Regions from separate parts of the Shewanella oneidensis MR-1 genome, predicted to be linked through region 2. Evidence: predicted binding sites of a transcription regulator. Region 2 holds the regulator's gene; the other holds the start of a gene.
The links. The regulator ArgR, encoded in region 2, controls arginine synthesis, uptake and breakdown. The targets are predictions, from matches to a motif close to ANTGAATANNTATTCANT.

Region 1 (16,369 bases), 1.3 Mb from region 2:
TGACCAATCACATACTGAGTCGCATCGATAATATCGTGCTGAATATCTGAGCCCCATTTTTGGTAACCTGCTTGCTCGAAACGCTCGCCATAACCGCCTGAGCCACGGAAGTTAACCTGCAACACCGCCATACCATTCTGGGCGAGTAATTGATTTTGTGGATCAAACCCCCACCAGTCACGAATACCATGGGGACCACCATGGGGATTAACGACCAGCGGTAAATTTTTGGCTTCTTTGCCGTAGGGTAAGGTTAAATAGCCATGGATTTTCTGACCATCGCGGTTGGTGAAACTAATAGGTTTAACCTCCGCCATTTGCTCTGGGTCGAGCCATTTGCGAGCGGCGGCGAGGTACTCGAGTTTGAGCTTTTTAGTATCAAATAAATAGTAATCACCGGGATTGCGGTCGTTAAATGCAATCACCACCAGTTGCTCGCCATTACGGGTTTCACTAACAATCTGTACTTGATGCCCAGGTAGGGCGGCAATTAAATCCTTAAGCAGTTTGGCGTGGTTATCGTTGTTATCGACAAAGGCATAGCTTGGATAGCCATTTTCAAACTCAACGGCATACAGCTGTTTGTTAGTGCCATTGATCCAAAAGTTACTCGGATCGACTACCTCATCTTGAATTATCTCGGTCTTCTCGCCCGTTTCGAGATTGATGCGATAGACGCCTAAGGTTTCAGTGCCCACGCGACCCGCAGCATAGATGGTATTTTTATTATCAGCGAAGGAGATAGGCGTAAAATCACTTAAGCCTAGGTTGAGTTTATCGGTATTCACCCAGTCGCCGTCTTTTCGGTAAAACACTTTAGTGACGTTTTGGCCATCTTCCCCAGTTACAAAGCGGACTTCACCTTCGTGGTCGGTCATAAAGCGAGCTTGGCCAATGGGGGAGCCTGTGATGCGTTTACGAACCCCGCTAAAAAGGTCAACTCGATACACATCTTGCTTTAATTCAAGATTGAGGCTGCTCTCGTTATTCCATGGAATGGCATTAACCAGCATATAGCGTTCATCATCCGGTAGAGGGTCCAGAATGAATGCTGTGGCCTTTATGGCGGTGTTTTTCTTGATATTTGAACCCGTTTGTTGCTCGCCACTATTAAAACCAAATAGGTAGGCAGGACGCGAACCGTCGGCGTTGACCGCCATTAATTCGCCGTAGTATTGGGGGACATCGCTCCAGCCCTTAAGGTATTCTTTTGCCAGCACGATGCGTTCGCTGCTGGCCCATTCATAGGTCCCCACTTGTGCATTGCTTGGGAAGCGAATCGCATTTAACAGTTTTTTGGTTTGAGCATCTAATACTAGGAGTACATTTTTACCTTCGACACTGGTAATTGCACTTAAGTATTTACCTGTTGGGGATATTTTTACGTTAGCGTATTCATCGCCTCGACTAAATAATTGTGATTGTGATAATGCATTCGTGGCCGATGTTTCAGCCGCAAATGTGGTGATAGGCATCATGGGTAAGCAAATGGCAGCCAAAACGGCAAAAGACAAAATCTTCATCTGACATCCTTGTAAAATTATTGTGGTTTTTGTTTTAAAAAGGTGTGTTTTAGACTAAAGCAAAAGAAATGCTGATACAAGATGTATGGATAAAAGAAAGGACGGAGAGTTCCGTCCTTTATGCTAATAAATCATTAGCTTTGCAACAGCTGATGCTGAATAAAGCGCCACTGTTCATCGAAGTGTTGTGTGGGTTTGAGTTTAAACTCACTGCGGACAAATTGAGCAATTCGTCCTTCTGCGAAAGCTAACAGTAAATTGGCTAAAATAGCCTCATCTAAATTAAAGCCTTTGCCTTCTCGCAGGGTCTTTTCTCGCAAAATTTGCTTAAGTTGGGTTTCTATTTTGGCAAATAACGTACTAATGCGGCTACGCAGACGCTCATTTTCGCCCAATAGCGCATCCCCATTGAGTACGCGCGAGATCCCCGGGTTACGCTCAGCAAAAATCAACAACAGTTGCAGCACTAATTGACAGCGTTTCATCGTATCTTTTTCATCATCCATGATGATGTTGATGCGTGAGAGTAATGACTCTTCAATAAACTCAATTAACCCTTCAAACATCCGCGCTTTACTCGGGAAGTGGCGATAGAGTGCCGCTTCCGATACACCCACTTCAGAGGCAAGTTTGGCGGTGGTAATACGTTGTCCGGGGCTGGTTTCTAGCATTTGTGCTAGGCATTGCAGTATATGTTCACGACGATTAATTTTTGGGCTTACAGCCATTGCAGTATCCTTCGCTCAATAACGATTCAGGTTATTTAGTGCCAGAATGGCCAAATCCACCTTCACCACGGTCTGAGCTGTCGAACTCATCAACGAGTTTGAATTGCGCTTGTACCACAGGGACAAACACCAGTTGTGCGAGACGATCACCAATTTCTAAGGTAAATGGGGTATCGCTTCTGTTCCAACAAGAGACCATCAAGGGGCCTTGGTAATCAGAATCGACAAGGCCGACTAGATTTCCAAGGACGATACCGTGCTTATGGCCAAGGCCTGAACGGGGCAAAATCAAGGCGGCAAGGCCGGGATCGGCTACATGGATGGCGATTCCGGTTGGGACTAACTGAGTTTCTCCTGGGGCTATCGTCATGGTGGTATCTATCATGGCGCGAAGATCCATGCCTGCGCTACCTGGTGTTGCGTAGGCGGGCAGGGGAAATTCGGAACCAATGCGGGAGTCGAGGATCTTTAATTCAATCGGTGTTTTCATCTATTTTGTTTTTTCTTTCACTATCAACGAAAGTAATTGCCGTGCCAACGTGAGTTTATCGGTAGCAGGCAAATCTTGACTACCCTGTGGCCAGAATACGCGCAGGGCATTGGCATCGGCGTTAAAGCCTTGGCCAGCAACGGATACATCGTTTGCGGCGATCATATTCAAATTTTTACGTTTAAGTTTATCGCGGGCGTAGGTTTCTACATCGTGGGTCTCTGCGGCAAATCCCACCACAAAAGGACGGTTTGCTAAGCTTGCGACCGTCGCTAAGATATCAGGATTCCTCACTAGCGCAAGTTGCATTTCTTCCGCTGACTTTTTGATCTTACAGGCGGCAATATCGTTGACGCGATAGTCGGCAACAGCGGCGCAACCGATAAAAATATCTTTTTTATCAACATTATCCATAACGGCATCGAGCATGTTTTGCGCCGATTCGACATCGATTCGCGTCACCCCTTCAGGCGTGGCTAAATTTACTGGTCCTGCGACCAAGGTCACAGCCGCGCCCATGTCGGCCGCTGCCTTCGCTAATGCAAAGCCCATTTTGCCAGAGCTGTGATTAGAGATATAACGTACAGGATCGATGGCTTCGCGGGTTGGGCCTGCAGTGATCAGCACCGACTGGCCTGCTAGCGGTTGTGATTCCTGTTCAGCATAGACATCTTTTGTTGCAAAAAAGCGACTCGCGAGTTCGGCAATTTCGAGTGGTTCGAGCATGCGGCCAGGGCCCACTTCACCGCAGGCTTGGCTGCCACTTGCTGGACCCCACAGGGTATAACCACGGCTTTGTAAACTGGCTAAATTGGCTTGAGTGGCGAGATTGCGATACATCTGCTGGTTCATCGCGGGACAGAGTGCAATTGGCGCTTCAGTGGCAAGACAAGTGGTAGTGATTAATTCATCTGCCATGCCTGCATTGATGCGGGCGAGCAGATTTGCCGTCGCGGGGGCGATAATGACTAAATCGGCCCAGCGCGCCAGTTCAATATGGCCCATCGCTGCTTCGGCGGCGGGATCGAGTAAGCTTGATGATACCGGATGCCCTGATAAGGCTTGCAGTGTGAGTGGGGTAATAAATTCCATCGCACTTTGGCTCATCACCACACGTACATCAAAGCCGCGTTCTTTTAAGCGGCGCACTAAATCCGCACTTTTGTAGGCCGCAATGCCGCCACCAATACCCAGTAGGACGTTTTTCGTTATCAGGCTCACAGACATCATCCGAGATTGAAATAATGTCGCCAACCATACCACAAAGCGATGAATTGGCGTGACTGTCCCAGTTCAAAAAATCTCGTCCATACTTGCTAAAGTAAAAATAGGAAATGACAGGAGGTCACATGGCGATTAAGGATTGGCCAGAGGGAGAAGGGCCGCGGGATAAGTTATTGCTAAAAGGCGCCAGCCATCTCTCGGATGCAGAATTGCTGGCGGTGTTGCTGCGTAATGGCCTGTCGGGACTGAACGCCGTAGACCTTGCTCGTTCACTTATTCAAGAATTTGGTGGCTTAAGAAGCTTACTTTGCGCACCAAAGCATCAGGTGTGTCGACTTCCGGGCGTGGGACCTGTAAAATACGCCCAGCTTCAAGCCGCGGCTGAATTAGCGCGACGTGTGGCACAAGAAAACCTGCAGAGAGGTCAGGTTTTGACAAATCCCGATTTAACTCGGGATTATTTAATGAGACAATTAGCTGACCGCTCCTATGAAGTGTTCGCAATTTTGCTGCTGGATAGCCAGCATAGAGTGATTCAGTTCGTCGAATTATTCCGCGGAACAATAGATTCAGCCTCAGTATACCCACGTGAAGTGGTAAGCTTAGTGCTGGAAAAAAAGGCTGCTGCCGTCATAGTGTGTCACAATCATCCGTCTGGTATTGCCGAGCCCAGTCAGGCTGACAGACGAATAACTGAGCGATTAAAAAATGCGTTGGCAACCATAGATGTATCCCTATTGGATCATATGGTTGTTGGTGATAGAGAGATAGTTTCCTTCGCGGAACGAGGCTGGATTAATTAATCTAACGCTTGATCTTACCTCTATGATCGTGTATAAAATGCGCCCTCTTTGTGCCTCGGGCGACGGCCATACGAGGTACATTAATGCTCGAGCGTTAAAATTGTTTTTGGAGAAGACTGACATGTCAAGAGTATGCCAAGTTACTGGCAAGAAGCCGATGGTTGGTAACAACCGTTCGCACGCAAAAAACGCGACCCGTCGTCGTTTTTTACCTAACCTACAAAACCACCGTTTTTGGTTAGAAGAAGAAAAACGTTTCGTACAGTTACGTGTATCTACTAAAGGTATCCGTCTGATCGATAAGAAAGGTATTGAAGTTGTTGTTGCTGAACTTCGTGCCCGTGGCGAGAAGGTGTAATAGATCATGGCTAAAGCTAAAGGTAATCGTGAGAAGATCAAATTAGTTTCTACAGCTAAAACTGGTCACTTCTACACAACTGAAAAAAACAAGCGTAACATGCCAGAAAAAATGGAAATCAAAAAATTTGATCCAGTTATTCGTCAGCACGTTATCTACAAAGAAGCAAAAATCAAGTAATCCTTGGTTAGTGTTTCGAGAAAAGCCCCTTATCTAAGGGGCTTTTTTTTGGTCTTTTTCCGCCTTTAGTCATCAAGTTGAGATAAATCTATCCGACACTGAATCAGCATTGCTTAATTGCCCACAGTTAAAAAAATGTGAATTTTTATCAAAAGTGCAATTTTTTGAAAATATAAGCACTTTATTGTATTAAAACTGCATTTTAATGAGAATAAATTCTTTATTGGTGAATTAAAATGCAATACTATACGCGGGTTTTCGTTATTCACTCCTGGTAAGCCATTGTGGGGTTGCCAGCTTCAATATGAGGTGTAAACAACGCGTGCGTACCACTGAACTGGTTGATGGATTTCGTCATTCCGCCCCTTACGTCAATGCCCATAGAGGGAAAACCTTTGTGGTGATGCTGGGTGGAGAAGCTTTGGCACAAAATCAATTTCGCGGCATTCTGAATGACGTGGCGTTGTTGCACAGTTTAGGCATTAAAGTGGTGTTGGTGTATGGTGCGAGGCCGCAAATCGATGCAGCGTTAGCCGCTAATGGGATTGAACCCGCCTACCATGATGGTGTACGTATCACCGATGAAGACTCGCTAAAAGTGATTAAGCAAGTGGCGGGTGCATTGCAGTTTGATATTACGGCGCGTTTATCCATGAGCTTAAGCAATACGCCCATGCAAGGCGCACAAATCAACTTAGTCAGCGGTAACTTTGTCATTGCCCAGCCCTTAGGGGTCGATAATGGCGTGGATTTTTGTTTAAGCGGCAAGGTGCGCCGGATTGATGCGCAGGGGCTTAAGCGTCAGCTCGATAATCACTGTATCGTATTGATGGGGCCGATTGCGGCATCCGTTACTGGTGAAAGTTTTAATCTTACCGCTGAAGAAATTGCTACTCAGGTAGCGATAAAACTTAAAGCAGACAAGATGATTGGTTTTAGTTCGCAAAATGGCATTCTCGATCGCAATGGAGATGTGATTGCCGAGTTAATGCCAAATGATGCGCAAAAGATTCTTAATAAGCTCGCAGAGCAGGGTTCAGCCTGTATTGGCACTATGGCCTTCCTCAAGGCCAGTATTGATGCTTGCCGCAATGGCGTGCCCCGCTGCCATTTGGTTAGCTATCTCGACGACGGCGCTTTGCTGCAGGAACTGTTTTCCCGCGAGGGGATTGGTACGCAGATCGTGACCGAGAGTGCTGAACGTTTACGCCGTGCATCGATTAGCGATATTGGCGGTATTCTCAATCTGATCCGTCCGTTAGAGGAGCAGGGCATTTTGGTGCGCCGTAGTCGTGAGCAGCTCGAGATCGAAATTGAGCAGTTTATGCTGATTGAGCGTGATGGCTTAGTGATTGGCTGTGCGGCTTTGTATCCGTTCGAAGAAGATAATGCCGGGGAGTTTGCTTGCCTTGTGGTGCATCCAGATTATCGCGATGCCGACAGGGGGAGCTTGCTGCTGAAGAATATTATTGGTCAGGCCCGCAGCCGTGGTTATTCACGGTTGTTTGCATTAACAACCCGCAGCATTCACTGGTTTTTAGAGCATGGCTTTGTGATTGAAGATGTGGATGCATTGCCGCAGAAGAAAAAGCAGCTGTATAACTATCAGCGCCGCTCCAAAATTCTCGCCCTTGATCTATAAGCTTAAAGTGCAACTTTATTAATGCCAGCCGAGTGCTGGCATTTTTGTTGACATAATATGTCTTTATTGGCAGGTTAAGGCTTTACTGCATAGGAGATGCTGCCATGACCCCTCAAATTTTCGAGCTGGCACCTTTAGCTCAAACCTCTATTTTAAGCTTTATTATCTTACTCTTAGGCTTGAGCGGTCTGCTGTTCATGCTATGGCTAAAGCAGATGCCTATAGTAACCAAGTTTGCCAGTCTGGGATTATTGCTGACTATGTTAGGAGGGTTTTCTTGGGTCTTCTATCAATCGAGTCACGCTCAGTTAGTGTTAACCGATACAGAGCTCACATTGGATGTGCCTTTCTATAAAGTGCAATTATCCCGCTCGGATATATTGCCCGCCGAGGCGCGCATAGTCGATTTGCGGCAAGAGGCGCATTTAACGCCGAGCTTTAAAACGAATGGCATAGGCATGCCAGGGTTTCAATTGGGCTGGTTTAATTTGCAGGGAAAAGGTAGAGCATTTTTGGCAATAACAGATCAGTCACAATTAGTGTTAGTACCAACGACTAAAGGCTACAGTTTATTACTGACAGTGCCGCAAGGGATTGAATTTTTAGCACAGTTACAGAAGTGATTATGCCATCACTTCTGTAACTGTTTTATCGGCGTGATAATGTTTACGACGTTTTGCGTTTATAGGCCATATCGAAGGTGAACACCAGCAGTGCGCTCCAGATAAAGCCGAAGGTGATGCTTTTCTCGGCATCAAAGGGTTCATTGAACAAGGTTACCGCGAGAATAAACATAATACTCGGGCCGATATATTGGAAAAAACCTAGCATAGACAATGGAATGCGCACAGCAGCGCCCGCAAAACACAACAGTGGAATGGTGGTGACAATTCCTGCGGCCATCAACAATAAGTTAAGGTGCCAATCGTTGGTGAGCATATTGGCTGTGGCGCTATCTAGGGTTGCGACGAGATACACTAATGCGACCGGTAGCAGAATAGCGGTTTCCACTAACAGCCCTGATTTCGCATCCACATTGACCTTTTTTCGCAGTAGCGCATATAGCCCGAAGGTGCCAGCTAACGCGAGGGAGACAATGGGAATTGAGCCAAATGAAATCAACTGAATTAGCACGCCTGCACTGGCTAGCGCAACGGCAAACCACTGCAGCTTACGTAATCTTTCCCCTAAAAACAGCATGCCCAGCAACACATTGAGCAATGGGTTAATAAAGTAGCCTAAGCTAGCATCGAGCATATGATCATTATTGACAGCCCAAATGAACAGCAGCCAGTTACCAGCAATTAGCAGAGAGGTGATAGTCAGTACAATCAGTTGTTTTGGTTGTTTAAACAGTTGGCGCAGTTTGCCAAAACCGCCAATAAACATCATGATGATCACCATAAATACAAATGACCAGATCACCCGATGCAATAAAATTTCGGTCGCAGAAACATGATGAAGCAGTTTGAAATATAAGGGCGCAAATCCCCACATACAGTAAGCACTGACGGCGAGCAGGATCCCTTTGCGGTATTCAGTATCAGGCATGAGACATCTTCGATAGATTACAGGACGGCGATTGTAGGAGTGTACGCTGCTCGACTCAAGGTGTGTGCAGCCTCCTTTTTCGTTACAGGATGTCTCAAACGACGGGAATTTAAAAATAACTAAGAGGAAAACAACTGAATAATCAAAGTTTTTTCCTCCAGTTTATCGAAGATGAATACGGTAATGTATTTCCGAAGACAAGTCCGAGGCAACTGATTAGCCAACCATATAAGTGCCTGTGCCGAAGGCAATATGGGTTCCTTGTTCATTGTGTAACTCCATTCGGCAAACCGAGACACGATTACCGGCTCGGATCACACTGCCAGTGCCAGTAAAAATCTGTCCGCGTCCAGGTCTGAGATAATCGACTCGCATATCGATGGTGCCTAAGGTTTGCAGCCGTTGTTGTAATTCTTCAATTGTCCAATCATCACGGCTGGCAACGAGGCCCGCAAAGGCCGTGAGTCCACCCACGACATCGAGCACTGTCGCAGTTACGCCGCCGTGGAGAATTTGCTGGTGAATATTGCCTATGAGTTCTGGCTTCATATTAATCGCCACTTCAACCCCATCGATATCGTAGCGTTTGATGTCCAGACCCAATAAATTATGAAAAGGCACATGCTGATCAAATACTTCAGCAACGCGCTTGAGTACTTCGGCTTGAATGGGGTTGCTCATGTTATTCGTCCTTGTTGTTATTCGGCTTCTTAGAATATGAGTGGGGACGCTTTGAATGTGCGCCCGACTAGAGTAATTAATCTACAGTGAAGCGTGCACAGAATGCAACTTAAGCCATATTGATTAAGGTTGCGGACGAGGGCTTCTAGCCGGTGCTATTTCAGCCAGAATGGGTTTACGACAAGATGGCGCAAGACAGGAGCGATTCTGTCCTTTAGAATAGGCGCCCTTACATTTTAGCTAGAAGATCCATGGAAACTCAGTTACTCAACACGCATGATGATCCGCTTTCAGAGCGCCTCGCGCAGGTGTTTGGCTACCGTGACTTTAGGGACGGTCAGCGCGAAGTCATCGAGCGGGTATGTCGTGGTGAGGATTGCCTAGTGATCATGCCTACCGGTGGCGGTAAGAGCCTGTGTTACCAGTTGCCAGCGCTGATGATGCATGGCATCACTATCGTGGTTTCGCCACTGATTTCATTGATGAAAGATCAGGTTGATAGTCTATTGCAGACAGGTGTGAATGCCGCCTATTTAAACTCCTCACAGCCAAGAGAGCTGAGTTTAGAAGTGCTTCGGCAGTTGCATCTCGGCGAGCTAAAATTGCTTTATGTGTCCCCCGAGCGCTTACTCACGGCAGATTTTATTGAGCGAATGCAGTCTCTGCCGCTGTCTATGTTTGCTATTGATGAGGCGCACTGTATCAGCCAGTGGGGGCATGATTTTCGGCCCGAATATGCCGCGCTCGGCCAGTTAAAACAACTGTTTCCCCATGTGCCAATGATGGCGCTGACAGCCACTGCAGATCAGGCAACGCGGCAGAATATTTGTGAACGTTTAGGCATCAATCCCTTCAAGTTATTATCAAGTTTCGATCGGCCTAATATCCGTTATACAGTGGCTGAAAAACTCAATGCAGCTAATCAATTACGGCAGTTTTTGCTGCAACAAAATGGCAGTAGCGGCATTATTTACTGCAGCAGTCGCCGCCGGGTTGATGAAGTCGCTGAGAGGCTCACGCTACAGGGGTTTCATGCTAAGGCTTACCATGCGGGAATGACGCCAGAAGAACGTGGCGAAGTGCAAGATAGCTTTCTTAAAGATCAAATAGATATCGTGGTTGCGACCGTCGCCTTTGGCATGGGGATCAATAAATCGAACGTGCGCTTTGTGGTGCATTACGATATCCCTAAGAGTATCGAGGCCTATTACCAAGAAACTGGCCGCGCAGGACGTGATGGACTCGAGGCGGAAGCCTTTATGTTGTTCGATCCTGCCGATATTGGTCGAGTGCGCCATCTGATAGAACAGTCTGAACCTGGGCCGCAGCAACAAGTTGAATTCCATAAACTCAATACCATGGCCGCTTTTGCCGAGGCGCAAACCTGTCGGCGCCAAGTGCTGCTGCATTATTTTGATGAAAGTGCGTTAGAGCCCTGCGGTAACTGCGATATTTGCCTTGATCCACCTAAGCGCTATAACGGTAGCGAGGATGCGCAAAAGGTACTTTCTTGTATTTATCGACTCGGACAACGCTTTGGCATTAATCATTTAATCGAAGTATTGCGAGGCTCAAAGGGCGCTGCAATTGTTGACCGCGGCCACGATAAGCTCAGCACTTGGGGAATTGGTAAAGATAAGAGCCATGAATATTGGCTGAGCGTTATTCGCCAACTGATCCATTTGGGCCTGGCAAGTCAAGATATTACTCGAGGCTCATCTATCACCTTAAACCCCTCCGCAAGGCCAATTTTAAAAGGCGAGGTCGCGCTGATGTTGGCGGAGCCGCGTATTCAACTTACCAGCATAAAGCGTAAAACGACCCAATCGAGAGTGCCGCTTAACTATGATCGCAAGTTATTCGCACGCCTTAAAACACTGCGCCGTGAGATTGCCGAAGAGCAAGACGTACCGCCTTATCTGGTATTTAACGATGCGACCTTAGCGGAAATGGCTGCCATGATGCCGACAAGCCCTGGAGAAATGCTTGCCGTTAACGGCGTGGGAGAGCGTAAACTCAGTCGATTTGGCGGCGAGTTTCTCGATGAAATCGCGGCTTATTTAGCGGGTGAGTAGTCGTTTGGGGCGTCGCTGACCTTGAGTTTACTTAATTGATTGATGCTCGCTCGTTTCACCAAAGAGTCAAGAGTATCAAAGTGTTGCATTACTGCAATCCCAATATTGACCTTGTTTGTACCTTGCCATGTTTGAATCGTGGGCGTTAATTGGCTAACCACCCGTTGCGCGCCGACGGCCGAGGTGTAAGGTAGCACGATCACAATGTCATCCATCGAATACCGTAATAGTATGTCTTGCTCACGGAGTTTATCTTGTAACTTATCAAGCAAGGTTGGCAGATCAACTTGGCGAATTTGACTGGCATTAAAAAGTAATAATGTCAGCGGATAATCGCCCTGTTTGGCACTATGTAGGGTGAGCTCAAGCTGTTGAAGGGGAGGAAGGCGATGGGGCTTGGTGTCGGGAGAGGGGGCTCGCTTACTTTGCTTATCGATAAAGTACCAAATCGCGCCACCTAATAGTGTCATTGTCATTAAAAGCAAGATGCTAAAGGCCCAGTCTACATTCAGTTCATCTAACAAACTAGGATTGCTCTGTGGAGCATCCACGCTGAGTTGGGACAATCCTTGCTGATTTAATCTGGCTTTAAACTGCAAAATTCGGGTGTGATTCATGGACTCGTTAGCAAGTTCTGCCGCATCGAAGCGTTTTTGTAAAAACTCGTAGGCGAGTTTATAGCTATCCTGGGCCTGATAATAATCACTCAAAATACCATAGAATCCTTTTAGATCAGTATATTGCTTGAGGGCTTCGCCCTGTTCAATGGCGGAATGCATGAGCGTAAGAGCCGCTTCATCCCTGTGCTGGGCAAATCGAATTTGAGCGAGTAAACGGGTTGAACGCATCACTGCAACCCGTTGGTTTTGTTGCTTAAAGGTGTTCATTGCAATGGAGATATATTCTTCGGCTGTGTCGATTTTGCCTTTATCAAGCGCAATAGAAGCTAAAATCGCATAACTATAGGCGAGTTCGAGCGGGGAGCCAATTTCTGGCAGCAGAGTTTTGGTCTGTTTTTCTAATTGATCGCTGTATTCACGCTCTCCATTATCCAGGGCAATACGTGCGGCGTTTAGCAGTAACACGTGCTGTACTTTTCCTTTGGCATCAGCGCTGTTCAGTGCAAGCTTGGTGTAATACATCGCTTGGGGTAAATCTTGGGTGGCATACAACAAACTCCCCATTGCAGCATAGACATAGGCCTCTGGCGCTGAAGAATCCCCTGATGATTTTCAGATAAATCATTAAATTAGAGTGAACTTGCACCTTGAAGTGTGATCAGATGGAAGTGCGAACAAACATCAATCACAGGGCATCAAGGTGCAAGTGTTAACTATCTTACATCAATCTCTCTATCAACATTGTCCAGAAATCCATCAAAAGCGACTGAATACACTCATGGTCGCCTGCAAAGCCCTCATCAACGCGGATTGTCTCACCCTCACGCATTTAGGGCGGCACATTGATGGCACCAGCACTCATACTAAACACTCAATAAAACGCATGGATAGATTATTGGGCAACCCGCACCTTCACCATGAAAGACTGGCTGTTTATCAGTGGCATGCAAAGTGGCTGCTAACAGCACATACGATGCCGACCATACTGGTGGATTGGTCTGATATGCGTGAAGGTCGTGAACTGATTGCACTACGCGCCTCTATTGCGATTAAGGGCCGCTCTATCACGCTCTACGAGCGAACATTTCCGTTAGTACTACAAGGCACACAAACTGCCCATAATCAGTTTCTGAATGAACTCCATAAAGTGTTACCTGACAATATTACCCCGCTGATAGTCACTGACGCGGGCTTCCGTAATCCATGGTTTCGAAAAGTCGAGCAGCTCGGTTGGTATTGGCTGGGTCGTGTCAGAGGATTAAGTGTCTATCGGCTGCACCCCTTCGGTCGCCAATTTTCGCTAAAAGCGCTTTATCCCAAAGCCAGTCGTCGCGCAAAACATGTTGGGCGAGTGGCGTTATCGGTAAAGAAACCCTTGTTATGCGAGATGGTATTGTTCAGGGCTCCAAGTAAAGGCAGAAAAGGTCAGCGAAGTACGACAACAGACTGTCACCATACGGCGCAATGGACGTATGAACTGACCGCCAAAGAGCCTTGGGCACTGGTGACCAACTTGACCATAGAAGCCATGTCGCCTCAAAAACTGGTTAATATTTACCAAAAACGGATGCAAATAGAAGAAACCTTTAGAGATTTAAAAAGCCCCGCTTATGGCTTTGGTTTACGTCATAGCAGAACACGTTATGCGGCGAGGATGGACATACTGCTATTGATAGCATTATTGGTACAACTGGCATTTTGGTGGGTAGGATTATACGGAGAAACACAGCAATTACAGCGGCACTTCCAAGCCAACACGGTAAAGAAAAGGAATGTGCTATCAACAATCAGGATGGGCAAAGAACTGCTGCGGCGACGGCATGACTACCCCATATCAGCAGATGATTTGCTTTGTGCTGCGAAGAAACTAGCCCAACTCTCATTAACTCATGGTTGTTGGGGCTATGAATTATGAGGGGATCCTACAGCCTCTGGCGGCCATATCCAGTTTTGCGTTTGAGTATGAATATCGGGATAGATATCGATAGCGATGCGTAAATCCTCAATCGCGGAGGAAAAATTATCCGTATTGGTATCCAGTTGCCCTCTTAAACGGAGCGCATCGATAAGGGCTTGAGGTTGTTGATAGCGTCGAGCAAGGGTGATTGCAGAGTCTAATAGGGGCAATGCGTCTTGAATGTTGTCGTAATTAAGATAAGCATCGGCCTGACAATTGAAAAAATAGGGGCGTGCTTGATCTAACTTAAGCTGTTTCGCATGGGCTTCACCCATTTGCGCTAGGTTAATCGCAGCTTCGTTCTCGCCGAGTTGCAACAGGTTTTGACACTTCAATATGCTCAGGCGAAGCTTATCAATATTGCTAGTATTATCAGTTTGTTGCTGCTTTTCTAATTCGGTGATTTGTGCCAAAGCTTTGGTTGGATACTGATAAACTTGTTGTGTCAGTTTATCGAGCTGGTCATTAGCACAGGCCCATAATGGGACAAGCCATAGTAATAGGCTCAGCGCTAAGGCGCGAAAATCCATTTTTTGCTCCATACCGTGCATTGATTCTTCTATCCGTGGCCTCGGGCGAGGATTATAACGTGTCTCACGCTATTTTTGCATAAAAAATGATTTCTTTGTTAAAAATTTGAATGGTGACATTTAATTTATTTTTCTTTGATAGCAAGGAATTAACAAAAATGGCTTTAGGTAAAAATTCAGTTTTTTGCCGTTTCGCGGCAGATATTTTGGGGAACATGAAAAAAATTGTGGTTGACACATTTAGTCAAGCGAGTTAAATATTAACCCCGTTAGATATTCAATCAACAGAATAAATATTTAGATTAAATGAATAGAATTAGCAGCAAACTCGACCTCCTCCTTCTCTCTCTCGCGCCAAAAACGCGGAGGTCTTAGTGTTGCTCGCTCGATAGATAGGCAAAACACTCATAAACCCCGCACTAATGTTGCGGGGTTTTTTGTATCTGAATACAGCAAAAGTTCAATAATGAACGGTGATGTTCCATGGAGAAGCGAGATGTCTAACAGAGTAATTATATTTGATACCACCTTACGTGATGGCGAGCAGGCATTAGCCGCTAGCTTGTCAGTCAAAGAAAAGTTACAGATCGCCATGGCGCTGGAACGTCTTGGTGTTGACGTCATGGAAGTGGGATTTCCCGTATCTTCCCCCGGTGATTTTGAGTCGGTGCAAACCATTGCTCGCACCATTAAAAATAGCCGAGTGTGCGCCTTATCCCGCGCCTTGGAAAAAGATATCGATGCCGCCGCTCAAGCGTTATCGGTGGCTGAACAGTTCCGTATTCACACCTTTATCTCCACCTCGACCATCCATGTGGAGAGCAAATTAAAACGTTCATTCGAGCAAGTGTTGGAAATGGCGGTCGGTGCGGTGAAATATGCCCGTCGCTTTACCGATGATGTTGAATTCTCTTGTGAAGATGCAGGGCGTACGCCGATTGATAATTTGTGTCGCATGGTGGAAGCGGCTATTCATGCTGGCGCGCGTACTATCAATATTCCCGATACAGTGGGCTACACGGTGCCAAGCGAGTTTGGCAGCATTATTCAAACTTTGTTTAATCGCGTACCGAATATCGATCAGGCAATTATCTCTGTTCACTGTCACGATGACTTAGGTTTATCGGTCGCGAACTCGATTACTGCTGTGCAGCATGGCGCGCGCCAAATCGAATGTACCATGAATGGTATTGGTGAGCGTGCGGGTAACTGCTCCTTAGAAGAAATCGCCATGATCTTAGCCACCCGCAAGAATTTGTTAGGGTTTGAAACGGGGATAAATGCGAAGGAAATTCACCGCACCTCAAATTTAGTCAGCCAATTATGCAATATGCCGATCCAGTCGAATAAGGCGATTGTGGGCGCGAATGCCTTTACCCACTCTTCGGGCATTCACCAAGATGGCATGTTAAAAGCGCAAAACACTTATGAAATTATGACGCCAGAGAGCATCGGCTTAAACCGTAACAACCTGAATATGACCTCGCGCTCAGGCCGCCATGTGATTAAGCATCGCATGGAGGAAATGGGCTATAGCTCGCAGGATTACAACTTGGATGCCCTGTACGAACAGTTTTTACATTTGGCGGATAAAAAGGGTCAAGTCTTCGATTACGACTTAGAAGCCTTAGCTTTTATAGAGGCGCAAGCCGCGGAAGATAACTTCTATCAATTACGGCAGTTAGTCGTGCAGTCCGACTCGACCGAAGGCGTGGCCACGGCCACTGTGCGCATCGAGGTGGGTGGTGAGATTAAAACCGAGGCCGCTACAGGCAATGGTCCTGTCGATGCTGCCTATAATGCTATCGCCCGTGCCACTGATCGCCGTATCGATATCATCAGCTACAAATTAGGTGCGAAAGGCGTAGGGCAAGATGCGCTCGGCCAAGTCGATATTACTGCGGTTTACCATGAACAAAATTTCCACGGTGTGGGTTTAGCCACCGATGTGGTTGAAGCGTCAGCGCGTGCATTAGTGCATGTGATGAACCTGACTTGCCGTGCCGA
Region 2 (16,369 bases):
TTGAAATCACCCTGCTTGGGCGCACCTACTCTATCGCCTGCCCGAAAGGTCAGGAAGATGCCCTACGCATTGTGGCTCAGGGGGTTGAGCAGCAACTCTCCACCCTAAAAAATCGCACTAATAGCTTAAGCCGCGAAGAAATTGCCATTATGGCGGCGCTGAATATTGGCCACGAGTTGTACCAAGAAAAGCAAAAGAATAAGCATTATATGAAACAAATGGATGACCGCATCAGCCTGTTGCAGTCAACCTTGGAAAACGCCTTAGTTGAGCGTTCAACCAAATAGTTTTAGACTGTGCACTCGGTGCTAAGCGCCATGATTATTGTAAGAGTTGCACAGTGAATGGCTAACTGGCCTATACTTTTTTAAGCCAAACGATTAGCGATTCAATACCGTTTTTGCTCCCTGGGATGCAGGCCAACTGGTAATGTCCCTGTGCCGATAATTTTGATCTCAGGGTGAATGCTTTACTGACATTGAGCAGGCTCGGCTCGTACCGAGAAGCCTTAGGAGGTAATCATTTACCCGCCTTGAACCTACGGTTCAAGGGCTACACCGGTAGCGGCATTCTGGGGAGCATCTTATTTATGTCTATCACTTCACCTGTCTCGAACACTTGGGCCCCAACAGTCAAGGGGCCACATGGCACTCAGTCCAAAATTGATACCAAGTCGCTAAGCCCAAATCTCAGCCGCGCCGAATTACGCAAACAGGTACGTTTGGCCCGCCGCTCACTTTCAACAGAGGTGCAGGCAGAGGCAAGCATTAACGCCTGTGAGCGAATGCTCAAAAAGCTGATGGCAATGAATGCCCAGCATGTCGCGCTTTATCTAACCCACGATGGCGAACTCGCTACCGCCCCGCTTATCGCAGCGCTTTGGCAGCGAGGTATTCAAACCTATCTGCCACGACTACACCCCTTTAATGCAGGGCAATTATTGTTTTTGCATTACCACGCCGACTCGCCGATGCAGCCCAATCAATACGGCATTTTAGAGCCTAAGCTGGATGTGCGTAGCGTTATGCCGATTGAGCGCCTTGATGTGGTCGTTACACCGCTCGTGGCCTTTGATATCAAAGGCAATCGCATGGGCATGGGCGGCGGCTATTACGACAGAACGCTAGCCAATTGGCAGGATAATGGTAAGCCACTGCCGATGGGTTATGCCCATGATTGTCAGCAAGTACCGAGCCTTCCCTGCGAGCATTGGGATGTGCCCTTGCCCGCTATCATCACCCCAAGTCGGGTATGGGAGTTTTGAATAAAGAAGGTGCTAGGTAACTAGGGTCTGTTGATCTTTGCTGTACAAATGTTCTTCAGCAATACATCGGCAACCACATTAACATAAACGCCAGTGACACCATACTGGCGTAATTTCTTGCTAGCTTGTCATATCTTGTTGATATTGCTCGATAGTGTTTTATTCTTCCAAAAGCATTCTCCACTAAATGTCGATACCGATATAAGCACCAATCGACTCTTTCTTGAGGTGTATTCTTATAGCGGCGCCTTGGAATAACAGATTTCCCGCCTTTATTGGCGATAAGTTCACGAAAAGCATCGCTGTCATAACCTTTATCTGCAATGACGGTATCAACCTGCTTCAGGTGCTCAATTAAGCTGGGGGCGTGTGTAATATCGTGTTTTTGGCCTTCTGATAATTCGAAATAAATCGGTAATCCTCCGCTGTCGACGGCTAAGTGAATTTTGGTTGAATTACCGCCTCGACTTTTACCAATACTCTCATTACTTAGCGTCGCTGCACCTGCACTGTGCTGGTGAGCTCGCACTATCGAGCCATCAATAAAGACCCATTCTATATCAGCAAGGTTGGCTAAGGCCTTGAATAAATGTGCTAGAACGCCTTTCTTAGACCATAAATGAAACCGTCTAAAGACCGTGCTCCAATGACCGAACTCTTTAGGTAAATCTCGCCAAGGGATACCTGTTCTAAGGCGGTAAAGAATACCTTCGAATGTTTGTCTATGTTCAGGTTTGTCATAAACACGGCCTGTGCTTTTCATTAAATGAAATAGCTTTTCCCAGCGTGCATCGGTTAGCATAAGTCTTGGCATGGCTTGAGGTTATGGTTACTTTTGGCGAAGCAAATTATAACGTCTTGGCATGCTGTCTAAAAATCACTCTCGAAAGATCAACAGACCCTAGATTCTAGAGCGCTTCGCTGCTAGAAAAAGCAGATCTTCGCTCCATAAGGGCTTCTTCTTGAATCTAGATTCTAGAGCAATGCAATGGCGTTCTAGAGGCCGCAGGCCGTTCTAGATTCTTTTTACCTTAAATGCCGCCCACCATCGACATGATGACTACGTCCGGTGACATAACGGCTATTAAGCAGATATTCCATTAGTTCGATAATCTCATGATTTCCCGCTTCTTTTGGCAAAATAGCCTTGGCTAAGGTCTTTTGTCGATAGGCTTCATCATCACTTGGATTAAAGAGGATCATCGCCGGAGCAATCGCATTCACTTTGACCTCGGGCGCTAATTTAGCCGCAAAGGATAAGGTTAAATTGTCTAGCGCCGCTTTACTGGCCGCATAGGCGATATGTTTCGCACTGCCCTTTTCGGCCACATAGTCGGTGATATGGATAATATCGCTAGCACCAATTTCCCCTTCGGCCCCCGCTTGTAATTTCGAAGCCAAGGCCAAATTCATTTGATAGGGCACGTTCACATGTACCTGTATCATCCGCTGCATCACCTCATGGGCGGCAAATTCGGGACTGTTATCCGCCAGCCAGTCAGAGGCATTATGGATAATGGCGCGAAACTTGGGGTACTGGCTCAATTGCTCAATCAGGTTTTGTACTTGAGCATTGTCGTAAAAATCGCATTGAATTAAGGTCGCGCCCAAAGACTGCAACTCATCGATGCTGGGATAATGGCTGCGGTAAGTGCCAATCACCTTGTGCCCTTGGGCGAGCAAGTGTTTCGCGAGGGCGTAGCCAATACGTTTACCCACGCCAGTGATAATAATGGGAGCTGTCATATCCATCCTGTTATTTGCCGAGCAGAGATTAAAAGCGAAAGCGGTTGACAGATTGTTAATCGCGCACTCACGTCACTTATCGCAATAGCTTAATGCCTCCAGCCAAGAGTGTATAACAATTAAAACCGTAAACATGTCGATCTAAATGCCTTGCAACTGCGTATACTCAGGGACAAACAGTAAGAGGTAGACCTAATGGAACTGCGGATTTTTTTCGACGGCAATTGCCCTTTATGTAGCGCCGAAATGCGCCAACTTAAAGCGCGCGATCCCGATGATCACATCGAACTTGTGGATCTTAATGCTGAAAACTTCAGCTCAAGATTCAGCTATATCGATAAAGACTACGCCAATACCATTCTCCATGGCGAAACCGCCTCAGGCCAAGTGCTACTCGGGCTCGATGTTACCTGCAAAGCATGGGCGCTAACAGGCACTCGCCCTTGGATACAAGTGCTCCGCTTACCGCTTATCAAACCTCTCGCGGATTGGTGCTACCTTAGATTCGCCAAGCACAGATACCGTATTTCCTATCTACTAACGGGTAAGGCCCGCTGTGACAGTCAATGCCAGCTCCCCAAATAGCGAGACTCAAGATTAAGAACCTCAGTTTAGAGAACAAAGTTTAAGGCATAAAAAAACGGAGCCATTGGGCTCCGTTCTCTAATAATCCAGAAGGATTACTTAACGAAATCAACGCCTAGTTTGATATCACCTTTCAGTGTATCTAACATAGAATCACGGGCATTTGCTTCGAATGCGCTCACTTCACCGTAAGGCAGTACTTTTTCGATACCGTTTTTGCCTAACAGTACTGGTTGAGCGAAGAATTCAGCATGCTCACTGCCGCCGTCAACATAGGCACATTCAACAACATTCGCTTCGCCTTGTAGGCCACGAACCAGAGACATACCAAAACGGCAAGCCGCTTGACCCATAGACAGAGTCGCGCTGCCGCCACCGGCTTTAGCTTCAACCACTTCAGTACCCGCGTTTTGGATGCGTTTAGTTAAAGAAGCCACTTCTTCATCAGAGAAAGTCACGCCTTCAACTTGAGACAGTAATGGCAGAATGGTCACACCGCTGTGGCCGCCAATCACGTTGATTTTAACGTCAGCAACGTTTAAGCCTTTTAATTCAGCGATGAAAGTCTCAGAACGGATAACGTCCAGAGTGGTCACACCGAATAAACGGTTCTTATCGTAAACACCCGCTTTTTTCATCACTTCAGCTGCGATAGCAACCGTAGTGTTGACTGGGTTAGTGATAATACCCACGAGCGCTTTAGGGCAAGTGACTGCCACTTTCTCGATCAGGTTGCGAACGATACCAGCGTTGATATTGAACAGATCTGAACGATCCATACCAGGCTTACGTGCAACACCAGCAGAAATTAGCACAACGTCAGCACCCACGAGGGCAGGCGTTGGATCTTCACCAGCAAAACCTTTGATTTCAACCGCAGTGGGGATATGGCTCAAGTCAACCGCAACACCCGGAGTTACCGGTGCGATATCGTATAGAGACAGTTTAGAACCCGCAGGTAATTGAGTTTTTAACAGTAGGGCAAGAGCCTGGCCGATACCACCAGCAGCACCAAGTACAGCAACTTTCATAGTTATCTCCGTTATTTCTCGGATTATGTGTGACATGGATCTAATTTCCGTTGGCGTCACATTACTGGAATGTCACGCTAATTTCAATTATCCCTTAGTCGTGGAGACAAAGTTTTACTAAAACAGGGTGTTGTAATGTTGAATATTTACTCTAATTCAACAAATGTAATCATAAATCTGTGATCACAAAATGCTTGAATTGCATTTTTATTCAGTCATTATGGTTATTTGTTGACAGTTTGGCCAAAACTATTCAGAATGAGCCTGTTTTTTTGAATAAAGAATAAGACTATGCAAACGACCAAGAATCAGGATGACCTTGTTAGAATTTTTAAGGCGATTTTAAAAGAGGAGCGTTTTGGCTCTCAAAGTGAAATCGTCACCGCCTTACAAGCAGAAGGCTTTACTAATATAAACCAATCTAAAGTGTCTCGTATGCTCAGCAAGTTCGGTGCAGTGCGCACTCGCAACGCTAAGCAGGAGATGGTTTATTGCTTACCCGCCGAACTAGGCGTACCCACTGCGGGCAGCCCGTTAAAGAATTTAGTACTCGATGTTGACCATAACCAAGCGATGATTGTTGTCCGTACCAGCCCTGGCGCTGCACAATTAATTGCCCGTTTGTTAGACTCCATCGGTAAACCTGAAGGGATTTTAGGGACCATTGCGGGTGACGATACGATCTTTATCTGTCCATCTAGCATCCAAGATATTGCCGATACCTTGGAAACCATCAAATCTTTATTCAATTACGCAGAATAAAAAAACAGGTCAGCTTGCTGACCTGTTCTGTTTTTACTGTACGCTTTTCAGTCCAGCACCTTTCAATGATCAGGGGCTTTGTCCCGTTTACGTTACAGTGTTTAGCTTAAGCCTTAGTAGGCTACGCTAATCCTTTGATTAGGATGCGCGCCCTTTTCAGCTTCATCGAGCATAGCTTTGGCATAGTCAGTGACCGAAATCCGGCTACGGCCTTTAGCATCGGTAAAGAAGCTATCGCCACCTAAGCGGTATAAGCCTTCGCTCTCACCGGGATAAATCTCGGCAGCGGGGCTGACAAAGGTCCAGTTGACTGCGGTATTGGCGGCGCGAAATGCCTTAAGCGCTTCGCCTTGAGCTAATGCCTCATCCTTATAGGCAGGCGGGAAGTCAGGGCTTGAAACCAAGGTCACTCCCGGCGCCACTTCTAAGCTACCAGCACCTCCGACCCACAATAAACGTGGCACTTTCGCCAGTGGCAATAGGGCTAATAGATTATTGACCGTTTTTGCCACTAAGCTGTGATTCAGGTCGGCGCGGCCACCGACAGAAGCGATTAACACATCCACACCTGCAAAGGTGTCGGCCGTTAATGGCTTAGCCAGATCGACACTACGCACCTCTGCAGCGGTTTCGCCAAGCTTGCTTGGGTCTCGCACTAAAGCAACCACTTCATGACCACGGCTTAACGCTTCATTCAAAATGGTTCCACCAATCCAACCGGATGCACCTAATACTGCTATTTTCATTTGCTAAGTCTCACTACTGATTTAAATTGTCACCAGTTTACTTGCGATACTTAGCGTGATAAATATCGATAAATGAGCAGGATTGTTTCAGATTGAGATACTAATTGGTGTAATTATTTATAGATAAAATTGCCGCCATGCGTAGCTTTATCGAAGTAGCCAACTGTGGCAGCTTTACCAAAGCCGCAGAACACCTCGATCTCAGTCGCCTGCAGGTTTCTCGCCATATTCAAGAAATTGAGCAGTGGCTCAGTTTGCGCCAGCTACACCGTACGACCCGCAGCGTCAGTCTGACCTTACAGGGCGAAGAAGCCCTACAATATTGTCAGCGGGTACTCAGCGAAGTCGCCGCAATGGAAAGCCGCGCCCATAGCCATAATTCGGAGATGGTTGGCAGTATTCGCATCGCAACCCCCATCGGACTTGGGCAACACAGCTTGTTCGATGTGGTAGATCGCTTTGTTATCGACTTTGATTTCACCCGCAATCGCCTTAGCGACGCCCGTTACTGCTCAAGCTGCAGACAAAGCCAGTACGCAATGCGTCACTGTTGAAGCCGCCCATCTAAAAGCCCAACACCAAGTGACCAATGCAAAGGGGCACCGCTGGCAGATGACCCAGCTAAGAGATGGCCAAGATGTTATTATTCAACGGGATAACACCACCTTTGAACAATGGGCAACGAATGGCGAGTATGTGCGCTATTTCCCCGTTGAAAAACGCTCAGTTACCTACCGTAAAGGGGATTTACGGGCGTTAAATATTCAGCACGATCGCGAGCAGCTATATCATGTGGTATCACCAGCGCTGGCCACTAATATGGCGAAAACCAAGCTAAAACAGCTACCTTGCTTTGAGGCTAAGGGCTTTGCAGGCAAGGTCAATGGTATGGAGAGTCAACTTGATTGGATTGCTAGCATTGAACTGCCACAGCAATTTAATCTAGGTAAGGTGCTGAGTTATCGACTGATTACGGTTGAGCCCTACAGCCACGAGGCGTTTGTGGCATTAACGCAGAGTTATCAAGATATTGACTTTGCCGATGTGGGTGACAGCGAGTCAGATCCCTTTATCGCCAAGATGATTAACCAAGGTTTTATCGAACACGGCTGCAGTGGTTTTTATAGCAGTGAGGGTCATGCCATTGAGGTTCAAGGTGGTCACGGCAATCATTCGCACTAATCCATTTTTAGGATGCCTGCTAAAAACGCCCACCTTTGGGCGTTTTTGCATTGGGTATTGGCATCGCTGCAATAATTTACTATTCCAGCCAAGTTCTGGGCAGCTAGAATGTAGTATCAAAAGTTATATTTGCTGAGCGAGATTGAATTAGCCCCTATGAGCCGCGTGACTCCCGTTGAACATATCAATTACTGGCGCCATCCCAACCTCTCAGGTATCGAACTGAGTCAGGCGGAATTTACCCACTTCAGTTTTGATAAACACGTGCATCTGGATTACCACTTAGGCGTAGTCACTCAAGGGGCGCAGCAATTTATCAACAAGGGCAGTCGTTATCAGTTAGGGCAACACGGCCTCTCGACCCTCAATCCCGATGAAACCCATGATGGACAAAGCCGTGATGCAGAAGGCTATCGGGTCAAGGTGATGTCCATTCCCGTGGATTTTATGAATGCGATCAGCCAAGAGATGGGGCAAGCTACACACTTTTTTAATGCACCTATGATAGATGACTCTGCGTTATATCAATATTTTATCCAGTTGCATAACTTGCTGACACAAGAACAATGTACTGAATTGGCGGCTGAATCACACCTTTTGAACTTTATGCAACTGCTATTAACCCGCCATCCCGCTGGCACGCTTAAACTGGGTCAAGATCAAGGTTTATCATTGCAGCAGTTAAATCTGATCAAACAGAAGATCCACGACGAGCCTTGGCAGAATACTCAGCTCGAGGGGTTGGCGAATGAGGTTAACTTAAGTAAGTTTCAGTTTTTACGGCAGTTTAAACAAGCAACAGGGATGACGCCCCATGCATATCTTAAGCGGGTACGTTTAGAGCTCGCTAAAAAGTCTTTAACCCATGGCACCTTAGTGGTGGATGTGGCGCAGCAGTTAGGTTTTTTCGACCAAAGTCATTTAAACAAGGCGTTTAAGCAGGCATTTTTGCTCTCACCTGTCCAATTCCAGCGGCGTATGCTGTGATCTTATTTTTGTTATTTTATCCTCGTGCAATTTCTTACAATGCAAGCGCTGAGCCCTTGGTCATAATGGACTTTCTGATTTTTTGCTTGCGGAGCCATATTGATGGATTTATCCCTATTATTCACCTTAGCCCTGATCCACTGTGTTGCCTTAGTTAGCCCTGGGCCGGATTTTGCCATTATGGTAAAAATTGCCACTTCACAGCCGCGTAATACGGCTATCGCCACCGCGGTGGGAGTATCGGTGGCGATTTTAGCCCATACGATTTTGAGTTTAACTGGTGTCAGCTTAGTGATTAAAAGCTCCCACACCTTGTATCTTTTGGTGCAACTGCTTGGCGCTTCTTACTTAGCTTGGATGGGATTTGGCGCACTTAAAGCGACAATCGCTTTTTTTAGAAAGCCCAAACGGCTATTGAAGGGTGAAGAGGCGGAGTCATCCGTTGCGACAGAGGCTCAAGCAAACACTGGCGATAACTCGCAAACCAAGGCGGAAAAAAGCCTATCACCGCGGCAGGGATTTATGACGGGACTTTATACCAATCTATTGAATCCTAAGGCCTTAGTGTTCTTCTTAACCTTGTTCTCAGCCTTAATCACCCCCAGTGTGACGCCAGCGACTAAGGTTGCTGCAGCACTGGTGTTATTTGTTTTGTCATTGATTTGGTTTGGCTTTCTCGCCCTAATGCTTTCCAAAGCAAAGGTGCAGCAAAAAATGCAGCGGATAACACCTATCATTGATGCTGTGATTGGGGTGATTTTTATGTCAGTAGCACTGGCAATAGTGTCGAATTTGCTGCTTGTATAAAGCTGCTTTGGACGACTCTGGCGTAAGGAATTGATTCGATAATGCTGGGGTGATTACATGTGTTTCGCCTCACTATGGTATCCTTGCCAAGCCTTAATTTGGATGTTTTGACTTTAAAGGAATTAACCATGCCTTATGCCCAGTTTTATCGAGCATTTTCTTCAGTAAATCGACTCTCCCGTTTAGGGCTTTTTGCGGGCTTGTTGCTAGGGAGTCTGAGCACTTCGCCACTGGCGCTGGCCGCATTAGATGCGGAATATGTGCCCAAAGTGCAGGCGCTGATTGACGCGGCGAAGGCTGGAGATCGTCAGGCCATTGCTAAACAGATTGCGTATCCCCTCAAGCGGGAATATCCGCTCCCCGATGTGCAAAGTTCCCAGCAAATGTTAGAGCGATTTGTGCAAGTGTTTGATAGCAAATTGCTGTCTGAAATTGCTAACTCTACAACCGAGAGCAATTGGGACACTATGGGCTGGCGTGGCATTATGCTTAACCATGGCAGTGTTTGGTTGGATTTTGATGGCAAAATCTCAGGCATCAATTATCAAAGTCCAGAAGAAGCCAAACTAAGAGACGAGCTGATCGCGCAGCAAAAATCGACCTTACACGAGAGTGTGCGGGAATTTATCAGTCCAGAACTCGCCTGGGAAACCGCGCGATTTACCATTCGTGTCGATGCCATCGATAATAACCAATACCGTTACGCTGCGTGGGCGAAGGGGAAATCGCTGAGTGAACAGCCTGATTTAGTCCTTAAAAAGGGGAAGTTAGTCTTCGATGGCAGTGGCGGAAATCATTCCTTCCAGTTTAAAAGCGGCCCCTATCTTTATGTCTGCGATGTGATAGTACTCAGCGCCGAAGAGAGTCCCGTGGGCAGACTTTATGTTTACAAAAATGATCAATTGCTGGTGCAGGAGCCTGTGATTAAGGCTGAATAAGCAAACCGAGATGGCTTACGCTGTAGTGCGATAAGCCATTTGCATGCTTGTCTCCCATTGCCGAAAACACAGGATTAAGGTTTGCTGTCATAATTAATCCCGCCAAAATTGCCATGTTCAGCAGTGCAGTTATACCAATCGTATTAAATATCTGTTCATTCAGCGGGAATTCAACGCGCTTTAGACAAGGCGAAGGCTTTGAAGGCATAGTGGTGCTCTGCCGAAAGCCTTAAACGCAGTATAAAGCGCGTTGCCATACAGTGAACATCAGCCGCCCTTTGGGAGCCACACAGACATCCCACTCCGGTGTTGCATTGACTTAAAAGGGAATGACCATTTCTGCGTCAATGCGCCTTGGATTGAAATGCCTGTGAGGCTCTGAACTGATTAGATATTTAATGTGATTGGTATTATTTTTTTCTAGACTTCAAGGGTTTCTTATCGGTATCGTTTTAGTTGGGGTTGGTATGCTGGTAAACCGCAAAGCTTAGTCAATTTACTCCAACTCAGTATTTCTGTTCCTAGGATTCCTACAGTCTCTAAAGCCGCCTTTATCAATAAAGGCGGGTCTTAAGAATGGGTTCTTACTTTATCAATTTTATTAGCGCCTTAAAGCGGTCGCCTTGGGCTTGATGTTGGAGTTCAAATAACAGTGACTCCACATTGGTGAGGCTTGCCCCCTTGGCTGACATCATTTGGATCCCTAGCAGTTTATTGTCAGCACTGCGGGATGAAACCGCATCGGCGACGAGATGCACCGAATAGCGTTGGTCGAGTAGAACACGGCAGGTTTGGTACACGCAGACATGGGTTTCTATCCCTGCGAGCAATACTTGCTTGCGCCGTGTTTGGGTTAATGCATTGGCAAATTCATCACAGTACCAGCCACTAAAATGTTGCTTGGCAATCGGTGAGCTGCTTCGTTCGAGCAAGGTTTTTAATTCTTCAGTTGTCGCGCCGAGTTTCTCTGGCAATTGCTCTAACCAAAGTATGGGGATTTCAAACAGCTGGGCGCCTTGGATTAGCGTACTCAGTTGTTGGTGGAGTTTAACCGTGTTGTCCATGATCTGAGCGAGTTTTCCCTGCACATCGACGATAACAAGTACACATTCTTCGGGTTTTAACATCGGACATTCCTTCTGCGCGGGTGGAATAAAGGCGTCGTTTGGCGATCGCTCTGTTTGTTTTTTGCACTGTTAGTAAACCCTAATTGGCCAACCTCACCAATAGGGCAAAAGTCGAATATGTCTTGCACTTAAATTGCTCACTAAAAAAGTGCGTTGCTTTAATGGATGCACAATTCTGGTGCATTTTTAGGCACATTAAAAACCGTATTATTATATAAACCCATATAAATCATGCAATTAAAAATATGGCCTAATGATTGAATTACCTTTGCTACAAGTTAATAACAATCGCGTTTTTGGAGGTCAAGATGAAACTAGTCAGCGCTATCATCAAGCCATTTAAATTGGATGATGTCCGTGAAGCTATCGCCGGAATTGGTATTGAGGGGATGACGGTGACCGAGGTTAAAGGTTTTGGCCGTCAAAAGGGGCACACCGAGCTGTACCGTGGCGCCGAGTATCAGGTGGATTTTTTGCCAAAAGTAAAACTAGAAATTGCCACCAAAGCAGAAAATCTCGACATGCTGATTGAGGCGATTACCACTGCGGCTCATACGGGAAAAATTGGTGACGGAAAGATTTTCGTTATCGACTTAGAACATGCCATCCGTATTCGTACGGGTGAACTCGATACTGAAGCGCTATAGGGGGCGGAAGATGGAAGAACTAACAAAATTAGGCGTGACAGTCTCTGAATTACGCTTTGCACTCGATACCTTTTATTTTTTGATCTCCGGCGCTTTAGTCATGTGGATGGCAGCGGGTTTTGCCATGCTCGAAGCGGGATTAGTGCGCTCAAAAAACACCACCGAAATTTTAACTAAAAACGTGGTGTTATATGCGATTGCCTGTGTGATGTATTTATTGGTTGGTTACAACATTATGTATGTTGATAACGCTGAAGGGGGTTGGTTACCGTCGTTTGGGACCTTGATTGGTTCTCAAGCTGCTGATGCTAACCATGCCTTAGAATCTGACTTTTTCTTCCAAGTGGTGTTTGTGGCCACGGCAATGTCGATTGTCTCTGGCGCAGTGGCGGAGCGGATGAAGTTGTGGGCATTCCTTGTCTTCTCCGTGGTGATGACTGGCATTATCTATCCTGTTGAAGGTTACTGGACTTGGGGTAAAGGTTTTATCGCAAGCTTAGGATTCGTAGACTTTGCGGGCAGCGGTATTGTGCATATGACTGGCGCAGCAGCCGCTATCGCTGGGGTATTATTACTGGGGGCGCGTAAAGGTAAATATGGTCCTAACGGCCAAGTAAATCCTATTCCTGGCTCTAACTTACCGATGGCAACTTTAGGGATGTTTATTCTGTGGATGGGTTGGTTCGGCTTTAACGGTGGCTCGCAGTTGATGGTGTCAGATGCGGCTAACGCAAGCGCAGTTGCTAAAGTGTTTGTTAACACCAATACCGCGGCCGCTTTGGGTGCAATCTCTGCCCTTATCGTGTGCAAAATGATTTGGGGTAAAGCCGATTTAACCATGATCCTCAACGGTATTCTGGCGGGTTTAGTGGCGATCACGGCCGATCCTTTATCGCCTTCACTATTAATGGCGGGTGTGATTGGCTTAGTGGCTGGCGGTTTAGTGGTGTTCTCAATTGTGGGCTTAGATCGCATTAAGATCGATGATCCTGTTGGTGCGATTTCGGTGCACGGCGTGGCGGGTTTCCTCGGTTTAATGTGCGTGCCGTTATCAAATGCCAATGCGACCATTACCGCGCAATTAACCGGTGCAGCGATTATCTTTGCTTGGGTATTTAGCGCCTCTTTTGCAGTGTGGTTTGTACTGAAGATGACCATGGGTATCCGTGTCTCAGAGGAAGAAGAATACAATGGTATGGACGCTTCTGACTGTGGTATCGACGCATATCCTGAGTTTGTTACAGTGAAAAGCGCGGGTTAACTCCAGTTGATTTGACTTGAACACTCAATCGAGAGGATAGTAAAGCAGAGCCAAGGCTCTGCTTTTTTATGGGTTGTTAACAGAATTACTACACCACAGGGAGCTGCCAATGCGCCTAAGACCTTATCCAGCAGCAACATTTAAGCGTACATGCCTATTGGGCGGTATCCTCTGCGCCCTTATAGGGCTGCCCGCATGGGCGGGGCAAGTGGTGGTGACTCGCTCTAATGAGCCTTTTGATGCTTTTGCCGTGCGCGATCAAGTGTTTAAAGATTATGAATGGCAAGAATCCTTGAGAAGACAGGAACAGATTCAAATTCTTCAGGCCTTGCCCCTTGGGTGTATCGTGCAGATGCAGCCATATCGTTACTTTCGCTGTGGTCAAGATAACTATCGTCCTTACCGTTATCAGCAGCAGGATGTGTTTATCAAGGTTGATCCTCCCGGGCAAAATTAACACTTACAGATGCTGCGCTTTCGTGGAATATGCCGCAGCATGCATTCATATTTTGTCACCATTTAATGGCGTCTTTTTGGCCAAGAGTAATAAGCTCAAATAGGAGCTTTATGGTCTGGGGGACGTATCATGATACAACTGCGCGCCATTTCTCGCGGTATGATTTGCGGCTTATTACTCAGTCAATTATGGAGTTGTAGTTCGACGCCACTTGAGCCGACAGCAATCGAGGTTGATGCCCTGTTTGACGATTCGTTATTTAAACCTGTGACCAATATCCCCAGTGTCGAAGATATTTTCAGCCTCCCCTCCTCTGTGGCGGTTGATGTTAAGCGAACTTATGATCGCTACGCCATTTCAACTAAAAATCCTCTAGCGGTGCATGAATGGTTGGCCAGCTATATCAATGCCAACCAAAGCAATGGTCACAGTGATTTTCGCTATCAAGATAATTTGACGCAAACCGCCAGCGAAACCTTCGAGCAGCGAGCTGGAAACTGTATGTCGCTGGTGGTGATGACATCGGCATTGGCAGACATTTTTAATATTGGCACTGAGTTTCAGGATATTGCGATTGAACCTGTCTGGGATAAGCAGGGGGATTTTTACCTGATCAATGGGCATGTCAATCTACGTTTGTTGCCAGCACAAAGTGTGCACACTGTTTATGTCTCAACCCATGCTATTTTGGTCGATTTTATGCCCGAGCGGGCACTGCGCGGGCTCGCAAAAGTACAAATTAACCGTCAGACCTTAACGGCCATGTTTTATAACAATATGGCCGCAGAATCCTTGGTGGAAGGGGATTTAGATCACGCTTACGCCTTAGTCAAAGCAGGCTTGAAATCAGGGCATTTTAGTCCAGCACTCAATACCTTAGCCGTAATTTATCGCCACAAGGGCGATGAAAAGCGTGCCGAGCAGGTTTATCGCTATGCCCTCAAGTTTGATCCTGATGATATGACAACACTCTTCAATTTAGCCGTTATCCTCGATAATCAAGGTCGCTTAGAGGAATGGGCGCAAATACATAAAAAGCTTGAATTAGCACGTATTCGTAACCCTTATTACTACTACGATATGGGCGAGCAGGCCTATGATGAGCATCAATACCGTGAAGCGCTCGCGTGGTATCAAAGGGCGGTCGATAAGGCTGATTATCGTCATGAGTTTTTCTTTGGCTTGTCTCGTACTTATTGGGCACTTGGCGATGAAAAGCGGGCCAAACAGAATATGGAAAAAGCACTGGCGCTCAGTCGCGAGGCCGCAGATAAACATCGCTGTCAAGCAAAGTTGCAGGCAATGCGGCAACACTAATGCTTTGGCGTGTGTTAAAACACCTTATCGACGTCCTTGCGACTATCATGTTGGAATATTTGAACTTTAAATTTTAAAAATATGTTAAAACAATACGTTATATCTGATTTTTGGAAATACAGACAACTTGGTTGCATTAGCGGCGCAGACTGGATAAATTGAACTCAGTATTGCAGTTGAGATCCCCTATTGCAGCGATGAAGATAGCCTAAACACCAGAGTTGGAGCAGTAAATAATGTATTACCAAAATGATGACGTTCGCATTAATGAAGTTAAAGAGTTACTTCCCCCTATTGCGATCCTAGAACGATTTCCTGCCTCCGAAAACGCTGCTGCAACTGTGTTTAATGCCCGTCAAAGCATCCATAATATTCTCGCTCGTGAAGATGATCGCCTATTAGTGGTCATTGGTCCCTGCTCTATTCATGATCCTAAAGCGGCGCTGGAATACGGTCAGCGATTGGTTGTCCTTAGAGAGCGCTATCAAGATCAACTTGAGATTGTGATGCGAGTGTATTTTGAAAAGCCGCGAACTACCGTAGGGTGGAAGGGGCTGATCAATGATCCTTACATGGATAACAGTTTCAAACTGAATGATGGTTTGCGAACAGCGCGTAAACTCTTGGTCGATTTGAATGATTCAGGCATGCCGACAGCGGGTGAGTTCCTCGACATGATTACTCCGCAATATGTGGCGGATATGATGTGTTGGGGCGCCATTGGTGCCCGCACAACAGAATCACAAGTCCACCGCGAACTGGCCTCGGGTTTATCTTGTCCTGTGGGCTTTAAAAATGGCACAGACGGCACAATCAAAGTGGCAATCGATGCCATTGGTGCCGCTAATGCGCCGCATCACTTTTTATCTGTGACCAAATTTGGCCATTCGGCGATTGTCTCCACTAAAGGCAACCCAGATTGCCATATCATCCTTCGCGGCGGCCGAGAGCCGAATTACAGTGCGAGCCACGTCGCCCAAATCAGTGACCAACTGAAAAAAGCCAAACTGGTCGACAACATCATGATCGACTTTAGCCATGCCAATAGCAGCAAACAATATCAGCGGCAAATGGTGGTGGCCAATGAGGTTGCCGAACAAGTCGCGGCGGGCAATCAGGCGATTTTTGGGGTGATGGTTGAAAGCCACTTAGTCGAAGGGCGCCAAGATCTGATCGAGGGCCAAGCGTTATGCTACGGCCAGAGTGTGACTGATGCTTGTATTGGTTGGGAAGATTCTGAGCGTTTGTTAGCTGTGCTAAATCAGAGTGTTGTTGAGCGACGTCAGCGGGTTTAATGTGTTTTAAGGTCAAAAACAAAGGCGCTATCCCGGCGCCTTTATTTTATTATTTCTTGCTCATTTGGGCTAAATATTCGTTCGCTTTGGCTAAGCTACCAAAAGCAGCGATGAGGTTATTTCGGCCTTTGTCCTGAATTTCTGGATTCCCTGATTCGATCATCATCCACACCCAAGTTTGGATCAGTGGTAATGGCGGGTATTGAACTTTAGCTGA

Region 1: a site for ArgR is predicted at 5,532-5,549, ahead of argA (amino-acid N-acetyltransferase). Genes of this name have one in related genera too.

The regions. Positions count from the first base shown of each region.
Region 1 covers NC_004347.2:4,413,685-4,430,053, reverse strand. Annotated here, with positions in the region: gene SO_RS19720 (S9 family peptidase) at 1-1,523, opposite strand, end outside; gene slmA (nucleoid occlusion factor SlmA) at 1,658-2,251, opposite strand; gene dut (dUTP diphosphatase) at 2,283-2,741, opposite strand; gene coaBC (bifunctional phosphopantothenoylcysteine decarboxylase/phosphopantothenate--cysteine ligase CoaBC) at 2,742-3,971, opposite strand; gene radC (RadC family protein) at 4,091-4,768, shown strand; gene rpmB (50S ribosomal protein L28) at 4,890-5,126, shown strand; gene rpmG (50S ribosomal protein L33) at 5,133-5,306, shown strand; gene argA (amino-acid N-acetyltransferase) at 5,629-6,948, shown strand; gene SO_RS19680 (PH domain-containing protein) at 7,053-7,571, shown strand; gene rarD (EamA family transporter RarD) at 7,615-8,499, opposite strand; gene SO_RS19670 (thioesterase family protein) at 8,716-9,180, opposite strand; gene recQ (DNA helicase RecQ) at 9,432-11,255, shown strand; partial or broken gene SO_RS19660 (diguanylate cyclase domain-containing protein) at 11,237-12,463, opposite strand; gene SO_RS19655 (IS4-like element ISSod3 family transposase) at 12,576-13,790, shown strand; partial or broken gene SO_RS19650 (hypothetical protein) at 13,802-14,362, opposite strand; gene leuA (2-isopropylmalate synthase) at 14,859-16,369, shown strand, end outside.
Region 2 covers NC_004347.2:771,722-788,090, reverse strand. Annotated here, with positions in the region: gene SO_RS03655 (cell division protein ZapA) at 1-287, shown strand, start outside; RNA gene ssrS (6S RNA) at 402-582, shown strand; gene SO_RS03645 (5-formyltetrahydrofolate cyclo-ligase) at 590-1,264, shown strand; gene SO_RS03640 (IS5-like element ISSod6 family transposase) at 1,320-2,078, opposite strand; gene folM (dihydromonapterin reductase) at 2,291-3,010, opposite strand; gene SO_RS03630 (thiol-disulfide oxidoreductase DCC family protein) at 3,206-3,595, shown strand; gene mdh (malate dehydrogenase) at 3,691-4,626, opposite strand; gene argR (transcriptional regulator ArgR) at 4,918-5,388, shown strand; gene SO_RS03615 (NAD(P)-dependent oxidoreductase) at 5,502-6,134, opposite strand; partial or broken gene SO_RS03610 (LysR family transcriptional regulator) at 6,254-6,598, shown strand; gene SO_RS03605 (hypothetical protein) at 6,588-7,316, shown strand; gene SO_RS03600 (helix-turn-helix transcriptional regulator) at 7,473-8,303, shown strand; gene SO_RS03595 (LysE family translocator) at 8,406-9,110, shown strand; gene SO_RS03590 (hypothetical protein) at 9,239-10,048, shown strand; gene SO_RS03585 (hydrolase) at 10,633-11,175, opposite strand; gene SO_RS03580 (P-II family nitrogen regulator) at 11,484-11,822, shown strand; gene SO_RS03575 (ammonium transporter) at 11,833-13,083, shown strand; gene SO_RS03570 (hypothetical protein) at 13,193-13,540, shown strand; gene SO_RS03565 (tetratricopeptide repeat protein) at 13,670-14,857, shown strand; gene aroG (3-deoxy-7-phosphoheptulonate synthase AroG) at 15,094-16,152, shown strand; gene SO_RS22960 (hypothetical protein) at 16,202-16,369, opposite strand, start outside.